Regions from separate parts of the Ottowia sp. VDI28 genome, predicted to be linked through region 1. Evidence: predicted binding sites of a transcription regulator. Region 1 holds the regulator's gene; each other region holds the start of a gene.
What was found. Region 1 encodes FNR, which switches genes on or off when oxygen is low (the NO sensors DNR and NnrR bind a similar motif). Its sites were predicted from a motif close to TTGATNNNNATCAA; they were not measured.

Region 2: a site for FNR is predicted at 2,288-2,301, ahead of WJU18_RS27005 (cation-translocating P-type ATPase). Genes of this name have one in related genera too.
Region 3: a site for FNR is predicted at 2,434-2,447, ahead of ccoN (cytochrome-c oxidase, cbb3-type subunit I). Genes of this name have one in related genera too.
Region 4: a site for FNR is predicted at 2,602-2,615, ahead of cyoA (ubiquinol oxidase subunit II). Genes of this name have one in related genera too.

Annotation. Positions count from the first base shown of each region.
Region 1 is NZ_CP149820.1:2,925,812-2,930,021, forward strand. It holds gene nuoN (NADH-quinone oxidoreductase subunit NuoN) at 1-201, shown strand, start outside; gene WJU18_RS13980 (DUF2818 family protein) at 227-529, shown strand; gene WJU18_RS13985 (NUDIX domain-containing protein) at 610-1,197, shown strand; gene WJU18_RS13990 (DUF1178 family protein) at 1,201-1,680, shown strand; gene fnr (fumarate/nitrate reduction transcriptional regulator Fnr) at 1,742-2,452, opposite strand; partial or broken gene hemN (oxygen-independent coproporphyrinogen III oxidase) at 2,663-4,044, shown strand; gene WJU18_RS14005 (sulfite exporter TauE/SafE family protein) at 4,107-4,210, shown strand, end outside.
Region 2 is NZ_CP149820.1:5,692,816-5,697,025, reverse strand. It holds gene WJU18_RS27005 (cation-translocating P-type ATPase) at 1-2,198, opposite strand, end outside; gene WJU18_RS27000 (MBL fold metallo-hydrolase RNA specificity domain-containing protein) at 2,492-3,850, shown strand; partial or broken gene WJU18_RS26995 (VIT1/CCC1 transporter family protein) at 3,947-4,171, shown strand; gene WJU18_RS26990 (sensor histidine kinase) at 4,174-4,210, opposite strand, start outside.
Region 3 is NZ_CP149820.1:4,572,762-4,576,971, forward strand. It holds gene ccoP (cytochrome-c oxidase, cbb3-type subunit III) at 1-34, opposite strand, end outside; gene WJU18_RS21775 (cbb3-type cytochrome oxidase subunit 3) at 69-206, opposite strand; gene ccoO (cytochrome-c oxidase, cbb3-type subunit II) at 225-842, opposite strand; gene ccoN (cytochrome-c oxidase, cbb3-type subunit I) at 859-2,295, opposite strand; gene ccoS (cbb3-type cytochrome oxidase assembly protein CcoS) at 2,499-2,636, opposite strand; gene WJU18_RS21795 (heavy metal translocating P-type ATPase) at 2,636-4,210, opposite strand, start outside.
Region 4 is NZ_CP149820.1:5,809,878-5,814,087, forward strand. It holds gene cyoB (cytochrome o ubiquinol oxidase subunit I) at 1-1,477, opposite strand, end outside; gene cyoA (ubiquinol oxidase subunit II) at 1,484-2,485, opposite strand; gene WJU18_RS27555 (MFS transporter) at 2,722-4,053, shown strand; gene WJU18_RS27560 (cysteine hydrolase family protein) at 4,123-4,210, opposite strand, start outside.

The sequences.
Region 1 (4,210 bases):
CTGGTGGGGGCTTTCTACTACCTGCGCGTCATCAAGGTTATGTACTTTGATGAGCCGGTGAGCGCATCGCCTATTACGGCACCCGCCGACATGCGTGCCTTGCTGTCGATCAATGGTGCTTTGGTGCTGGTGCTTGGTATCGTTCCGGGCGCATTGATGACGTTGTGCGCCAAGGCCATCGTGCAAATGCTGGGAACGTAAGGCAGCCTCGCTGTCTCTCAACAGGATGTCCCAGAGCTTTGCCATTTGGCTATTGATCCTGCTGGCTTTTGTGGCTGCCAATCTGCCGTTTCTGAACCAGCGCCTGCTGTCTGTCTATCCGCTCCGTGGCGGCAAGTCGCTGGCTTGGCGCTTGGCTGAACTGGTATTTTGGTACTTCGTTATCGGCGGCATTGGTCTGGGGTTGGAGCAGAGCGCCGGCCAGATTTCGCCGCAGGGGTGGCAGTTTTACGCCATCACGGGAGCGCTGTTTCTGACTTTGGCGTTCCCGGGCTTTGTCTACCGCTACCTGCTTCGGCGGGGCCGGTAATCCTGCAAATCCTGCCAGACCGTGCAAATGGAATGGCAGCAGAATGCACCTGCCAGCATCGCTTCCAGGATAATCCCTCCATGAGCTCCGATCCCCATCTGCAAGAAACCCGCGTCAGTAGCGAAGAAGTGCTGCGTGGCGGCTTCCTGCAGGTTTTGCGGGACACGGTGCGCCTTCCCGATGGCGCGCAAACCTACCGCGAATACATTGTTCATCCGGGCGCGGTGATGATCATTCCGCTGATCGAAGCCGAGGACGGGAGCGTGCGCGTGTTGATGGAGCGCCAATACCGCTATCCGGTGGGGAATGTCATGATCGAGTTTCCCGCCGGCAAACTCGATGCAGGTGAAGCGCCGCTGGTATGTGCCCAGCGCGAGTTGCGGGAAGAGACCGGTTACACCGCTCGCCAATGGGCGCGTGCAGGGAGATTACATCCGGGTATTTCATATTCCACCGAGTTCATCGAAATCTGGTTTGCCCGCGGCCTCTCAGAGGGCAAGTCCCAGTTGGATGAGGGGGAGTTCCTGGAAGTTTTCAGCGCCACGCCGCAAGAAATTCTTGACTGGTGCCGCAACGGCCAGATCACGGATGGCAAGACCCTGACCGGCGCGCTGTGGCTGCAAAACGTCCTGGCTGGCGCCTGGACGCTCGAATGGCGGGAAGCTTAAGTCATGAAGGTATTGGATCTTCAGTGCCATCACGGACACGTTTTCGAGGGCTGGTTCGCTTCGGAAGACGATTTTCAGCAGCAGGTATCCAGTCAGTTACTGACGTGCCCCATGTGCGGCGATACCTCGGTGAGCAAGCTACCTAGCGCCCCGCGTTTGAACCTGGGCGCTTCCGGGGCGCCTGTGACCGCTGAACCCTCCCAAGCCTCGCCGGGTGGGGCAGGAGCGTCTGAACCGGTGGCTGCACTGCCGCCAGCTTCACTGCAGGCCGCCTGGATGCAGATGGTGCGCCGCGTGATGGCCAACACCGAAGACGTGGGCGAGCGCTTCGCGGAAGAAGCTCGCAAGATTCACTATGGGGAGTCGGACGAGCGGGGTATCCGAGGCCAAGCTACTCCAGAGGAAACCGAAGCCTTGCTGGATGAGGGCATTGCAGTCGTGCCGCTGCCCGTGCCTCCGGGATTCAAGGATACGTTGCAGTAAAGCCGGCTGACGAGACTAGAGGCCTATTGCGGCGGCGTTTTGCGACGGCCTACCGCCTGGCCTATTGCGGCGTGATCACTTCTCGCAGCGCCTGGGTGTTCAGAATACGCACATGCCGCTGCTTGACTTCCACCAGGCCGTCTTCGGCAAACTTGGAAAAAGCCCGGCTCACGGTTTCCAGCTTGAGGCCCAGGTAGCTCCCAATTTCCTCGCGGGTCATGCGGAGAATCAGTTCCGACTGCGAAAAGCCTCGTGCGTGTAGCCGCTGCACCAGATTCAGCAGAAAGGTGGCCAGGCGCTCTTCGGCCCGCATGCTGCCAAGCAGCAGCATCACACCGTGTTCGCGCACGATTTCGCGGCTCATGATCTTGTGCACATGGCTCTGCAGCGCTGGCACTTCGCGCGAGAGCTCTTCGATGCGGTCGAACGGCATCACGCAGACTTCAGCATCTTCCAGCGCAATGGCATCGCAGGTATGGTGATCGTCCACGATGCCATCGAGGCCGATGATCTCGCCGGCCATTTGAAAACCTGTGACCTGATCGCGGCCGTCTTCGGAAGCAATGCAGGTTTTGAAGAAGCCCGTGCGTATGGCGTAGAGCGCTGAAAAGGGTTCTCCATTGGAGAACAGGGAGGCGCCCCGCCGGATTTTGCGCCGAGTGGCTACGAGTTCGTCCAACCTGTCGAGATCACTGCCCGACAAGTCCATGGGCATGCACAACTCACGCAGGTTGCAGTTGGAGCAGGCTACTTTGATGGCTTGAGGAGTCATTGTGGTGTCGGCGTGCGCACTAGGGCGAACTAGGGCGAGATGGTGGGCGAAGTGGTCGGCGAGGTAGTAAAGCGATGACTCATTGTAGGCTGCCCAGCGAATTGATCCACCGCAAACCTTGCGGCAATGGCCTCCATCTCTTGATCGGGATCAAGGAAATTTCATCTTTCCTGCGCGACCATCGACTCTGCTATCGAGGATATCTCCTGAATGACTACTGTGACCCCAGAATTGCTCCAGCGTTTCGATGTGCCTGGCCCGCGCTACACATCCTACCCCACGGCGGACCGGTTCGTGGAGGCGTTTGGCCAGGCTGACTATGTGCAGGCCCTGGAGCAGCGGCGCCATGGCCCCGCGGCCATGACGCTGCCGCTTTCGCTCTATGTGCATATTCCGTTCTGTGAGTCGCTTTGTTATTACTGCGCCTGCAACAAGATCATTACCAGGCACCATGAGCGCAGCGCGCCTTATCTGAGTTATTTGAGCCGCGAAGTCGATCTGCACGTGCAGCGCATCGGCCACGGGGTCAACGTGAGCCAGTTGCATCTGGGCGGCGGCACGCCTACGTTCTTCAATGACGGCGAGCTGGGCGGGCTGATGGGCATGCTGCGGCAGAATTTCAATCTAGTGCCCGGGGGGAGTACTCGATCGAGATCGATCCCCGGACCATTGACGAGGAGCGCCTTCGCACCCTGGCGCGCCTGGGCTTCAACCGCTTGTCCTTCGGAGTGCAGGATTTTGATCCAGACGTGCAGAAGGCGGTGCACCGCATCCAGCCCGCGGAGCAAGTGTTTTCCCTGGTGGCGGCGGCCAGGCGTATCGGCTTTGAGTCGATCAACGTCGATCTGATCTACGGCTTGCCCAAGCAAACCCCCGAATCTTTCGATCGCACGCTGGCGCAAGTGGCCGAATTGCGGCCTGATCGCATCGCTCTTTACGGGTACGCTCACCTGCCGGAGCGCTTCAAACCTCAGCGGCGCATCATTGCGATCGATCTGCCGGGGGCCGGCAACAAAGTGGCGATGCTGGCACGCGCACTCGCCGCGTTCGAGGCGGCAGGGTATATCTATGTGGGCATGGACCACTTCGCGTTGCCGAACGATTCCCTGGCTGTCGCCAAGCGGCAGGGCCGGTTGCATCGGAATTTCCAGGGCTATAGCACTCAGCCTGACTGCGACCTGATCGGCCTGGGCGTATCAGCCATCGGCAAAATAGGCGCGGTCTACAGCCAGAACGCCAAGACACTGGAAGAGTATCAGGACGCGCTCGACCATGGGTTGCTGCCTGTGGCCCGGGGTCTAGCTGTCTCACGAGACGATCTGGTCCGGCGTTCGATCATCATGGCACTGATGTGCCAGGGACGCTTGCACTTCGAGGCTATCGAGATCGCGCACCTCATCGATTTCAAGCGCACCTTTGCCGCTGAGCTGGAAGTGCTGCGCGGCATGCAGGCGCAGGGGCTGGTAGAGTTGTCTGATTCCGGTATTGAGGTGACCCCCATGGGGTGGTTCTTCGTGCGGGGTGTGGCGATGGTGTTCGACAAATACCTGCAAGCCGATCGCACGCGGGCGCGTTTTTCGAAGATCATCTGACGAGCTCGTAGATACGTTTTAAACAGGTTCCGAGGAGTAGCACCCGGAATGTCGTCATTCATATGCTGACGTCACTTGCGCTCACAGCTTTCGGCATGGGACTGGCCGGCGGTCCGCATTGCATTGCCATGTGCGGGGCCGCTTGCGCCGGTATCGGCCAAACCGC
Region 2 (4,210 bases), 2.8 Mb from region 1:
AAGGCGGCGATTCCTAAGCCCTGCAGCAGCGGCAGCCACAGCGCATGCAGTGCAAACGGTGAATCCGTCAGCGGCCGTGGCGGGCGCTCCATGATGTCGGCTGCCTCGGGTTCGGCCTCGAACACAATGGAGCAGGCGGGGTCGATCAGCAGTTCCAGCAGCACGATATGCACCGGCAACAGCAGGGCGGGCCAGTGAAGCAAGGTGGGCACCAGCGCCAGCGCGACGATCGGCATGTGCACAGCGAACACGAAGCGCGTGGCCTTGCGCACGTTGTCGTCGATGCGCCGGCCCTGGCGGATGGCGGCGACGATGTGCGCGAAGCTGTCCTTGAGCAGCACCAGCGCCGCCGCCTCGCGTGCCACGTCAGTGCCGCGCTCGCCCATGGCGATGCCCACGTCGGCGGCCTTGAGCGCGGAGGCGTCGTTCACACCGTCGCCCGTCATGGCCACCACCTGCCCGTCGGCGCGCAGCAGTTGCACCAGGCGCAGCTTGTGCGCGGGCTTGAGGCGCGCGCACAGGTCCACGCGGCGCAGGCGCTCGCGCAGCGTGGCATCGTCCAGGGTTTGCAGTTCGTCGCCGGTCAGCACCTCGGGGCGTTCGGACAGGCCCACCTGCCGCGCGATGGCGCGCGCCGTGGCCGGGTGGTCGCCCGTCATCATCACCACGCGCACACCAGCGGCGCGGCATTCGGCCAGGGCTTCAGGCACTTCGGGGCGTGGCGGGTCGGCCAGCGCCAGCAGGCCCAGAAATTCAAAGTCGAAATCGTGCTGGCTGGCGGGCCAGCCCTGTGCCTGGCCGGGCGCCCCCGCCCAATGCCCTCGCGCCACGCCCAGCACGCGCAGGCCGTCTTCGGCCAGGGCCTCGACCTGGGCCCGGATGGCGGCGCGGCGCCCCTCGTCCAGGTGGCACAGGTCGGCCACGGCCTCGGGCGCGCCCTTGGTGGCCAGCAGGTGCCGCTCGGGCGCGGTGCTGGCGTACACGCGCGTCATGGCCAGGATCTCGCCCGAAAGGGCGTACTCGAACACCGGCTCGCGCCCGTCGTGCACATGCTCCGTACCCTGCAGCCAGCCGTGGCCGAACTGCTGGATGGCCTTTTCCATGGGATCGAACGGGTCACCCGGGGTGGCCAGCATGGCCCATTCCACCAGCGGGTGGAAATCCTCGGGCAGCTCGCCGGCCCCTTCGGCGCGCCAGTGCCGCGCAGGCGTTGCCAGCCCGGCCACAGCCATGCGGTTCTGGGTCAGCGTGCCGGTCTTGTCCACTGCCAGCACGGTAATGGCGCCCAAGGTTTCGACGGCGGTGATGCGCCGCGTAAGCACCTGCAGACGCGCGATGCGCCAGGCGCCCAGCGCCAGGAACACGGTGAGGATGACCGGAATCTCCTCGGGCAGCAGTGCCATGGCCAGGGCGATGCCCGACAGCAGGCTGTCGAGCAGCGGGCGGCCGTTCCACCACCAGCCCAGCAGGACCTGGGCAGCGGCCAGAACGAGCGCCAGCGTGCCCAGCGCACGGACCAGACGGCGCGAACGCTGCTGCAGTGGCGACGGCGGCGGCGTAGTCGTGGCCAGATCGGCGCCAATGCGGCCCACGGCCGTATGGCCCGCCGTGGCGTGCACCCGGGCCAGGCCCACGCCACGCGTGACCACCGTACTGGCGTACAGGAGTCCGCCGCTACCGTCGCCGGGCGGCTGCACAGGCAGCTTGGCCACGGGCACGGACTCACCAGTTAGCAGAGACTCGTCCACCTCCAGTTGGCCGTCCAGCAATTGAGCATCGGCGGCGATACGGTCGCCCTCGTGCAGCACGAGCAGGTCGCCGCACACCACGTCACGCCCGGCGATGCGCTGTTCTGTCCCGTCGCGCACGACCAGCGCGCGCGGCGCCGACAGATCCCGCAGCGACTCCAGTGCGCGCTGCGTGCGGCGCTCCTGCACCAGCGTGATGCCGATCACCACGAAGACGAAGCTGAGCAGAAACAGGGCCTCGCCCTTGTCACCCAGCGCCAGGTAAATGCCGCCCGCAGCCAACAGCATCAGAAACATGGGCTCCGTGAGCACCTCGCGCACAATGGCGGCCGTGGATTTGGGTGTGCTGCCCGGCAATTGGTTCGGGCCGTCGCGCGCCAGACGTTCAGCGGCCTCGGTGCCGCTCAAACCGGGTCGATCCTGAATGGCGGCTGGGAGTTTGTCTGTCATAGGTCAGGGCCGGATTTGCACTGTCTCGGCATGGCTTGCAGCTCATGCTACCTACGATACCGACCCACTGGCGGGTATCTCGGAGAAAATTGATTTAAAGCAAATCACCTCCCCCGGTGCAGGCCCAAGATCATCGGGAGAGTTCTGCGGCCCCATTTTCGAGTGGACGCCGACATGCCCACCGAGATCATGCTGGCCCCAACTGGGCATTAGTGGCATTCCCTCTTTCTGATGTCACGCAACGACCCCAGATATTCCAGACCTCCTGGGTTATCCAACAGAGAAAGAAATCCATGTTTTCATTGACCAGCCTGGGCGGAGCCGGCACCGTCACCGGCTCCAAGCACCTGCTCACCTGTGGCGACACACGCATCCTCATCGACTGTGGCCTGTTCCAGGGGCTGAAGAATCTGCGAGAACTCAACTGGCAACGTCTGCCGGTGTCACCGGGTGACATTGATGCGGTGGTCTTGACCCATGCCCACCTCGACCATTGTGGCTACCTGCCTCGGCTGATTCTGGACGGGTTTCGGGGAAAGATCTTCTGCACGCGGGCCACAAGGGACGTGGCTGAGTTGATCCTTCTCGATAGTGCCTGGCTCCAAGAGAAAGACGCTGACTTCGCTAACCGCAAAGGCTTTTCCAAACACAAGCCGGCCTTGCCGCTGTACACCGTGCCCGACGTCGAACGTGCGCTCAAGCACTTCCAGCCGGTCGCGACCCACAGCGAGGTCGAACTGCCCGGCGGGGCCAGGCTCGTGTTGCGCCGCGCGGGTCACATCCTGGGCGCCACTACCGCGCAGATCGACGTCGGCGGCCGGCGAATTGTCTTCTCGGGAGACTTGGGCCGTTACGGCGACCGCGTCATGCACGATCCCGAAGCGGTGCCATCAGCCGACTATGTCGTGATTGAATCCACCTACGGCGATCGCCGCCATGACCGGTCGGACGCGGTCAAGGCGCTGGGTAACGTGATCGCCCGCACGGTGCAACGCGGCGGTACGATTGTGGTGCCCGCGTTCGCCGTCGGCCGTGCCCAGTCCTTGATCCATGATCTGTGGCTGCTGCGCCAGCAAGGTGGCCTGCGCAATGTCCCTGTGTACCTGGACAGTCCGATGGCTACCAACGCGACCGAATTGCTGTACCGGTACAAGGGCGAGCACAAGCTCGCGGAGAGCGACTTCGAGCAGGCCTGCGCAGCTGTCACCTATGTGCGTGACGTCGAAGAGTCCAAGGCATTGTCGTCCAATCGGTACCCCAAGGTCATTCTCTCGGCCAGCGGCATGGCGACCGGTGGCCGCGTGCTGCACCACATTGCCGCCTTCGCGCCGGATCACCGCAACACCTTGCTCTTCTCTGGCTTCCAGGCTGCGGGCACCCGGGGACGCAAGCTGCTCCAAGGCGCACGCGAGGTGAAAATGTTTGGTCAGTGGATTCCCGTCAACGCCGAAGTTGCCGAGCTGCCAATGCTGTCCGCGCATGCGGACAGCGACGAACTGCTGCAATGGCTGTCGGGCTTTGCTCAAGCGCCCAAGCGGGTCTTCATCGTGCATGGCGAACCCGAGGCCTCTGAGGGCTTGCGTGAGCGCGTCCTGCGCGAACTCGGCTGGCAGGCCACCGTGCCGCTGCAAGGCCAGGAGTTCGAGTTGTGAGCGCGCGACTGACCGGTGGTTGCAAGGTGGCACCGTTCCCATCGATACGCTGCATGATGCGCGCACAAGGTGCGGCATCCTTGAGCCAGCTTTGCCGTCGGCGCGGTTCTGCCACTCGGCGTCGTGATGCTGGCACCGAGGCCATCCTTGCTCTCATGGACGGTTGTCACCGCCATTTTCTTTCTGGCGCTGCCGGGCATCCTGGCCGCGAGAATAGGCGGCGCTTCCCTAGCCAAGAGGGCAGCTCGGGTAACGCTGTGGGGCACCTTGGCGATGGCCAAGACGGCGGTTGTCGGTGCGATTTTTGGAGCGGCGCCGTAGATTCATACCAGTGAGGCCCAAGGGCCAAGCTGTGCGGTC
Region 3 (4,210 bases), 1.6 Mb from region 1:
ACAGCGGCCAGAAATTGTTCGTAAAGTCGCTCATTTTTAATTCCTTGTGACGACTGCCTCGACGCGTCTCAATCCTGCTCGAAGGGCAGGTTCGCCGCCTCGTCGAAGCGCGCCTTGTTCTTGCTCGACCAGGCCCAGGCCACGATGCCGATGAAAACGACCAGCGCCACGACCGTCACGATGCTGCGCAGACTGTTGATGTCCATGATGGGTCTCTCGAAAAATCATTTACGGTGGATGCCCATGCCTTGCAGATAGGCGATCACGGCGTCGAGTTCGGTCTTGCCCTTGAGCTCCGCTGGTGCTTTGGCGATTTCCTCGTCCGTATAGGGCGCACCCAGTGCGCGCAGCCCCTTCATATGGGTCTGGATCGAGTCCGCATCAGCGGCATTCTTCTCAAGCCAGGGGTAAGCCGGCATGTTCGATTCAGGCACCACATCGCGCGGGTTGTGCAAGTGGGCACGATGCCAGTCATCGCTGTAGCGTCCGCCTACGCGCGCCAGATCCGGGCCGGTGCGCTTGCTGCCCCACAGGTGGGGGTTGTCGTAGACAAACTCGCCCGCCACCGAGTAGGGGCCATAGCGCAGTGCTTCGGCGCGGAAGGGGCGGATCATCTGTGAATGGCAGTTGGCGCAGCCTTCGCGGATGTAGACATCCCGCCCCACCACTTGCAGGGCCGTGTAGGGCTTCAGGCCTTCAATGGGCTGCGTGGTCGATTTCTGGAAGAACAGCGGCACGATTTCGACGAGGCCGCCGATGGAGACCACGATCAGGATCAGCACGATCATGAGAAAGTTGTTGGTCTCGATCTTGGCGTGGCCGGAGATTTTTTCTTGAGCCATGTGTATTCCTTCCAATTCAGGCGTGCGCAGCAGCAGTCGGGATCGGCACCGGTACGGCGCGCCCGGCAGTTGCCGTCTTGATCGTGTTCCACAACATGATCACCATGCCGCCCAGGTAGAGTAGGCCGCCCAGCAGGCGCAGCACATAGAACGGGTAGGTCGCTTTCACGGACTCCACGAAGGTGTAGGTGAGCGTGCCGTCGGCGTTGACCGCGCGCCACATCAGGCCCTGCATCACGCCGGCAATCCACATGGCGGCGATGTAGACCACGATGCCGATGGTGGCGATCCAGAAGTGCGCCTCGATCGCCTTGGTGCTGTACATCTGGGTGCGGCCGAACAGGCGCGGGATCATGTAGTAGAGCGAACCCATGGTGATCAGGCCCACCCAGCCGAGCGCGCCGGAGTGCACGTGGCCGACAGTCCAGTCGGTGTAGTGGCTGAGGGCGTTGACGGTCTTGATCGACATCATCGGGCCCTCGAAGGTGGACATGCCGTAGAACGACAGCGCCACGATCAGGAAACGCAGGATCGGATCCTCGCGGAGCTTGTGCCAGGCGCCCGAGAGCGTCATGATGCCGTTGATCATGCCGCCCCAGCTGGGCGCCAGCAGGATCAGCGAGAACACCATGCCTACGCTCTGTGCCCAGTCAGGCAGCGCGGTGTAGTGCAGGTGGTGCGGGCCGGCCCACATGTAGGTGAAGATGAGCGCCCAGAAGTGCACGATGGACAGCCGGTAGCTGTACACCGGGCGGCCCGCCTGCTTGGGGATGTAGTAGTACATCATGCCCAGGAAGCCCGCGGTCAGGAAGAAGCCCACGGCGTTGTGGCCGTACCACCACTGCACCATGGCGTCCTGCACGCCGGCATAGGCGGAATAGGATTTCATGAAGCCCACCGGCAACGCGGCGCTGTTGACGATGTGCAGCAGCGCGATGGCCAGGATGAAGCCGCCATAGAACCAGTTGGCCACGTAGATGTGCTTGACCTTGCGCGTGCCCACGGTACCGAAGAACACCACCGCATAGGCCACCCACACGACAGCGATCAGGATGTCGATGGGCCACTCGAGTTCGGCGTATTCCTTGCTGCTGGTATAGCCGAGCGGCAAGGTAATGACGGCCAGCACGATGACCAGTTGCCACCCCCAGAAAGTAAAGGCAGCCAGCTTGTCGGAGAACAGCCGCACCTGGCAGGTGCGCTGCACCACGTAGTAGGACGTGGCCATCAGGCCGCTGCCGCCAAAGGCGAAGATCACCGCATTGGTATGAAGCGGCCTGAGCCGGCCGTAACTGAGCCACGGGATGCCCAGATTCAGCTCGGGCCAGGCCAGTTGGGCGGCAATGATCACCCCCACCAGCATGCCAATCACGCCCCACACCACCGTCATGATGGTTAACTGTCTGACCACTTTGTCGTTGTAGACCGTGGCTTGCTTATTGGCGAATGTCATTTCGACCTCTTCCTGTTAAATGCCCCCAGGGTCAAGCCTTGCTTGACCCGCCCCCCTCCGGGGGTCAAGAAAACCGGGGGCAACCCGGCGTTTTCCTGAGAATCATGAACAGTGTCCGCGAGTGGCCCATGTTTTCACTTGATGTGAATCAAGTCAATGCCGGATAAGGAGCGATGCGGTGAAGCCACTTGTCCGGCATGGCGTCAGTCATGCTCGAAGATGCGCTCGCCCTCGCGCTCGATATCGTCAAATTGGCCACGATAGATGGCCCACCACAAGGCGCCGAGGATGAAAAAAACCAACACCACGGAAAGCGGTATCAGCAAATAGAGAATGTCCATCAGTTCTCCTCTGGAACCGGCATGGCAGCCGGTGTCTCTGCCGACATGGCTGACGACAGGCGCAGTGCATTGAGCACCACGAGAAGCGAGCTCGCCGCCATGCCGAGGCCAGCCAACCAAGGGGGCATCCAGCCGGCGATGGCCAATGGCACACCGATCGCGTTGTAGGCTGCCGCCCAAGCCAGATTCTGCCGCACGATCCGCATCGTGTGGCGGGCACGGCCCACGGCGGCCGGAATCAGGCAGAGCCGCTCACCCAGCACCACGAAATCAGACTGCGCCCGGGCCAGCGGCACCGAACGCCCGAAAGCAAATGAAATATGCGCCCCTGCCAGGACCGGGCCATCATTCAAGCCATCCCCTACCATGGCAACCGTTGCACCGCCTTGCTGCGCCAGTTGCATGGCAGCCAGCTTGTCGGCGGGCGTACAGCCGCCGCGGGTATCTTCGATACCCGCCAGTTTCCCCAGGCGCGCAGCGGCTTCCGGCCGATCACCCGAGAGGAGCCGCACGCCAACCCCCTGCGCCAGCAAGGCCGCCACGGCCTGCCTGGCATCAGGCTGCAGATCTTCCTGCCACTCAAAGCTGGCAAGCCACCCGCTTTCATCACTCAAATGAGAGGCCAAGCCTTCATTCATAGTTGCAGGGGCGCCACAGAACAAGGCAGAGCCCAACTTCACGTGCTGCGGCGCCGCATCCGCCGCGGACACGAGCGCACATACACCCTGCCCGGCCAACTCTTCTTGCTCGCTGATCCGCCAACCCTCCGGCACCAACCCGGCCTGCTCGGCCTCGGCCACCAGAGCCCGCGAAACAGGATGCAAGCTGCCCCGGGCCAGCGCAGCCCCAAGAGCCAGCGCCCGCTCGCGCGTCACGCCTTCGCGCAGCCGAACGTGTTCCAGCACGAAGGCGTCACGCGTAAGGGTGCCCGTCTTGTCGAACACCACGGTATCGACGCCGGCCAACACTTCCAGCGCCTCCAGCCGGCGCACCAGCACGCCGCTTCGGGCCAGGCTGCCGGCGCTGGCCAGCATGGCGGCTGGCGTGGCCAGCGACAGCGCGCAGGGACATGTCACCACCAGAATCGAGACCGCGATCATCAGCGCATGGCCTGGATCGCTAGGCCACCACCAGGCGCACGCCAGGCCGGCAGCCAACAGCACGAATATCAGGAATGGCTTGGCCAGCCGATCGGCCAGTTGAGCAATACGCGGCTTGCTGCTGGACGCCTGCTCCATCAGCGCGACGATCTGTGCGTAGCGGGTATCGGCTCCGACCTGCGTCACCTGCACCTCAACCGCCGCGGTCAGGTTGTGGCTGCCCGCGATCACCTGCGCACCCACGCCTCGGGCCAGCGGCGTGGACTCTCCCGTGAGCAAGGCTTCGTCGGCCATGGTGCCGCCGCGCAGCACGACCCCATCAGCCGGGAACACCTCGCCCGGCAGCACACGGACCACGTCACCCACCCGCACCCGCCGTGCCGCCACGCGCTCCCACGAGCCATCGGCGGACAGCCGCTCCACACTCTCAGGCAGGCGGTGCATCAACGCCTCCAGCGCACCAGCGGTGCGGTC
Region 4 (4,210 bases), 2.9 Mb from region 1:
GCCGGGTCAGGCCCATGAGGCCCAACACATAAAGCGGCGTGAAGGCGACCCAGAAGCCGACCAACCAGCACCAGAAAGAACGGCGCCCCCATTTGTCATCCAGCTTGTAGCCGAACGCCTTGGGAAACCAGTACGTAATGCCGGCAAACGCGCCATACACCACGCCGCCGATGATGACGTTGTGGAAGTGAGCAATCAGGAACAGGCTGTTGTGCAGCACGAAGTCGGCGGGCGGCACAGCCAGCAGCACCCCCGTCAAGCCGCCAATGGCGAAGGTAGGCAACGCGCCCATCACCCACAGCATGGGCACTTCGAAGCGGATGCGGCCGCGGTACATGGTGAACAGCCAGTTGAAGATCTTGGCACCGGTCGGGATCGAGATGATCATCGTGGTGATCCCGAAGAACGAGTTGACACTCGCCCCCGACCCCATGGTGAAGAAGTGGTGCAGCCACACCAGGTACGACAGGATCGTGATACAGACGGTGGCATACACCATGGAGGCGTAGCCGAACAGGCGCTTGCGGCTGAAAGTCGCCACGATTTCCGAGAAGATGCCGAAGCAGGGCAGGATCAGGATGTAGACCTCGGGGTGACCCCAGATCCAGATCAGGTTCACGTACAGCATGGGGTTGCCGCCCAGCGTGTTGGTGAAGAAGTTGGTGCCGACATAGCGGTCCAGGGACATCAGCACCAGCGCGGCGGTCAGGATCGGGAACGAGGCCACGATCAGTGCGTTGGTGCACAGTGCCGTCCACGTGAACACCGGCATCTTCATCAGGTTCATGCCGGGCGCGCGCATCTTGATGATGGTGACGATCAGGTTGATCCCCGACAAGGTCGTGCCCACCCCCGCGATCTGCAACGCCCATATGTAGTAGTCAAGCCCCACCCCGGGGTTCTGCGCCCCCAGGTTGGAAAGGGCCAGCCAGCCCGAAGTGGAGAACTCGCCCAGGAACAGCGACACCATCACGAGAACGGCGCCGGCAGTGGTCATCCAGAAGCTGAAGTTGTTCAGGAAAGGAAAGGCCACATCACGGGCACCGATCTGCAGCGGCACGAGGTAGTTCATCAGGCCCGTGACCAGCGGCATGGCCACGAAGAAGATCATGATGACGCCGTGTGCCGTGAAGATCTGGTCGTAGTGGTGCGGCGGCAAATAGCCCAGGTTGTCGCCAAATGCCATGGCCTGCTGCAGACGCATCATGAGGGCGTCGGAGAAGCCGCGCAGCAGCATGACCACGCCCAGCACCATGTACATGATGCCGATCTTCTTGTGATCGATGCTGCAGAACCAATCGCGCCACAACGGCCCCCAGAGGCGGTAGCGCGTCAGAAGCCCGAGCAGGACGACGCCGCCCAGCACGCAAGCCAGGAAAGTCCAGAGCACGATGGGCTCGTGGGCCATGGGGATCGAATCCCAGGTGATACGACCCAGCAGCCAGTGGGCCGGCACGGAAGTGTGTTCAACAGACATGAAGGGTTACTCGAAAATGGGCGTATCGGTGGTGCAGATGTCCTGCTCGGCCAGCTTGTCCGGCGCAAGTCCGCTGTGATGGGCGTGATTGCGCCGGGCGTCGCGGGCCATCATTTCATCCATGCACATCTGGCCGTCTTCCACGCAAAGATTCATGATGCGCTGGTACAGCCCGGCCTCCACGGAGGCGAACCGCTGCACGGGATCGCGTGACGAGGGTTTGGCCAACGCCAGATAGGCGTCGCGCGTCAGCACCTTGCCGTCTGCCTTGGCGCGGTCCACCCACTGCGCGAAATCTTCGTCACTCAGCCCGTGGAACTTGAAGGTCATACCGGAGAAGCCTTCGCCGCTGTAGTGCGAGGACATCCCTCTGTAAGTGCCAGCCTTGTTGATCACCGCGTTCAGCTCGGTCTGCATGCCGGGCATGGTGTAGATCATGCCGGCCAGATCGGGCACGTAGAAAGCGTTCATGGTGGAGCTGGAAGTCAGCTTGAAGTGGATGGGCCGGTTCACCGGCGCTGCCAGCTCGTTCACCGTGGCGATGCCCTGCTCAGGCAGCAGGAATAGCCACTTCCAATCCAGCGATATCACCTCGACCTCCAGCGGCTTGACGTTTTCCGGCAACGCCTTGGTCGCGGAAATGCGGTCCAGCGGGCGGTAGGGGTCGAGCTTGTGTGTGGTGATCCAGGTCAGCGCCCCCAGGGCGATGATGATCACCAGCGGAGCTGCCCATATCAGCAACTCCAGGCGGGTGGAGTGGTCCCAGTCGGGTGCGTAGTCGTCCTGCGCATGCTTGGCGCCCTGGCGATAGCGCCAGGCAAACAGAAAAATGAAGAAAATGACCGGCACGACGATCAGCAGCATCAGGATCGTGGCAATGACGATCAATTGCCCTTTCTGGGCAGCGATGTCTCCGGAAGGATTGAGCACAACCAGATCGCTGCAACCGGCCAGCAAGCTGGTAAGAACAACGAGGACTGATGCGCGGCGCAGGTTCGAGGTGAGCATACGAAGCGAAGTGGAGTAACCGTGCCCCTGGGGGATACGGCAGCACATATGAAATGTGCGTACAGTTGTCAGCCTCGAAATTTATCGTTCCTTAGGAGAAAAGCACATTGGACGTTTTGTCCTATGTCAAGAACCCAACGGCTGTCGCATACTCCATGCATGGGCTTAGAACGTGTATACGTTCTTGGAGCGCGGTTTGAGCGCTCCCCTGCGGTGAAACCACTCCCTTCAATGCCATGACCGGTATCCACACGACTCACTCTCACGCACTTCCGTCTGCCGCGCCGCATCTTGCCGAATCCGGCAGCCACGATGTCGCGCCTGGCGATATCGCGGTGGGGGTTGTGATTGGCCGCGCCTCCGAATACTTTGACTTCTTCGTCTACGGCATCGCCTCCGCGCTGGTGTTCCCGACGGTGTTCTTCCCGGGCGAAAGCGCATTGAACGGCACGCTGTATGCCTTTACCATCTTCGCGTTGGCCTTCGTGGCCCGCCCCTTCGGCACCGTGCTCTCCATGATGGTGCAGCGGCGCTGGGGCCGCAGCACCAAACTCACGCTGGCGATGTTCCTGCTGGGCACCTGTACTGCCGGCATCGCTTTCCTGCCCGGCTATGAAGCGCTGGGCCCGACGGCCATCTTCCTGCTCGCCCTCTTTCGCATCGGCCAGGGCATGGCGCTTGGTGGTTCCTGGGACGGCCTGCCTTCGCTGTTGGCCATGAACGCCCCCGCCGAACGGCGGGGCTGGTATGCCATGCTGGGCCAGCTCGGCGCGCCCCTCGGTTTCGTGCTGGCAAGTGCGCTGTTCGCGTATCTCTACGTCAGTCTCCCGCTGGATGAATTCCTGGCCTGGGGCTGGCGTTACCCGTTCTTCGTGGCTTTCGCCATCAACGTCGTCGCTCTGTTCGCACGGCTGCGGCTGGTGGTCACCCGCGAATACGAGCACCTGCTCGAAAAAAGCGAACTCGAGCCAGTACCCATCGGCGAGCTGGTAGCCAACCAGGGTGGCAACATCATCATCGGCGCTTTTGCCGCGCTGGCCAGCTACGCGCTGTTCCACCTGGTGACCGTGTTTCCCCTGTCCTGGATCCTGCTGTATGCGCAACAGCCCATCCCTTCCTTCCTGGGCGTGCAGATCGTGGGCGGCGTGCTGTGCGCGGGCGCCATCGTGGCTTCCGGCTGGCTGGCCGACCGCTACGGCCGGCGCAATACCCTGGGCGCGCTCGCGCTGATGATCGCCGTCTTCAGCGGCTTCGCCCCTACCTTGATCGGCAGTGGAACCGTCGGCCAGAACATCTTCATCCTGGTGGGCTTCGTGCTGCTGGGCCTCTCCTATGGTCAAGCATCGGGAACCGTCACGTCCAACTTCTCATCACGGTACCGCTACACCGGCGCGGCCCTGACCAATGATTTCGCCTGGCTGATCGGCGCCGCCTTCGCCCCCGTGGTGGCACTGGGATTGTCTGCCCATTTCGGGCTGGCTTACCTGGGTGTGTACTTGCTCTCCGGCGCTGTCTGCACGCTGGGTGCGCTGCTGCTCAACCGCAAGCTGGAAACCGAGAGAGATTGAAAAACAAGCGTCGATTTGAAATGCTTCCTTTGCAAGGGATGCATTCAGTTTATCCTCGGCGATCCATCGTCACACTGCAGCACTGACGGAGCACTTGAATGCCCGTCTCAGTTGAAGGAGCGCATGTGCCTTGCGCGTTGGTGATTCAGCCGCGGTG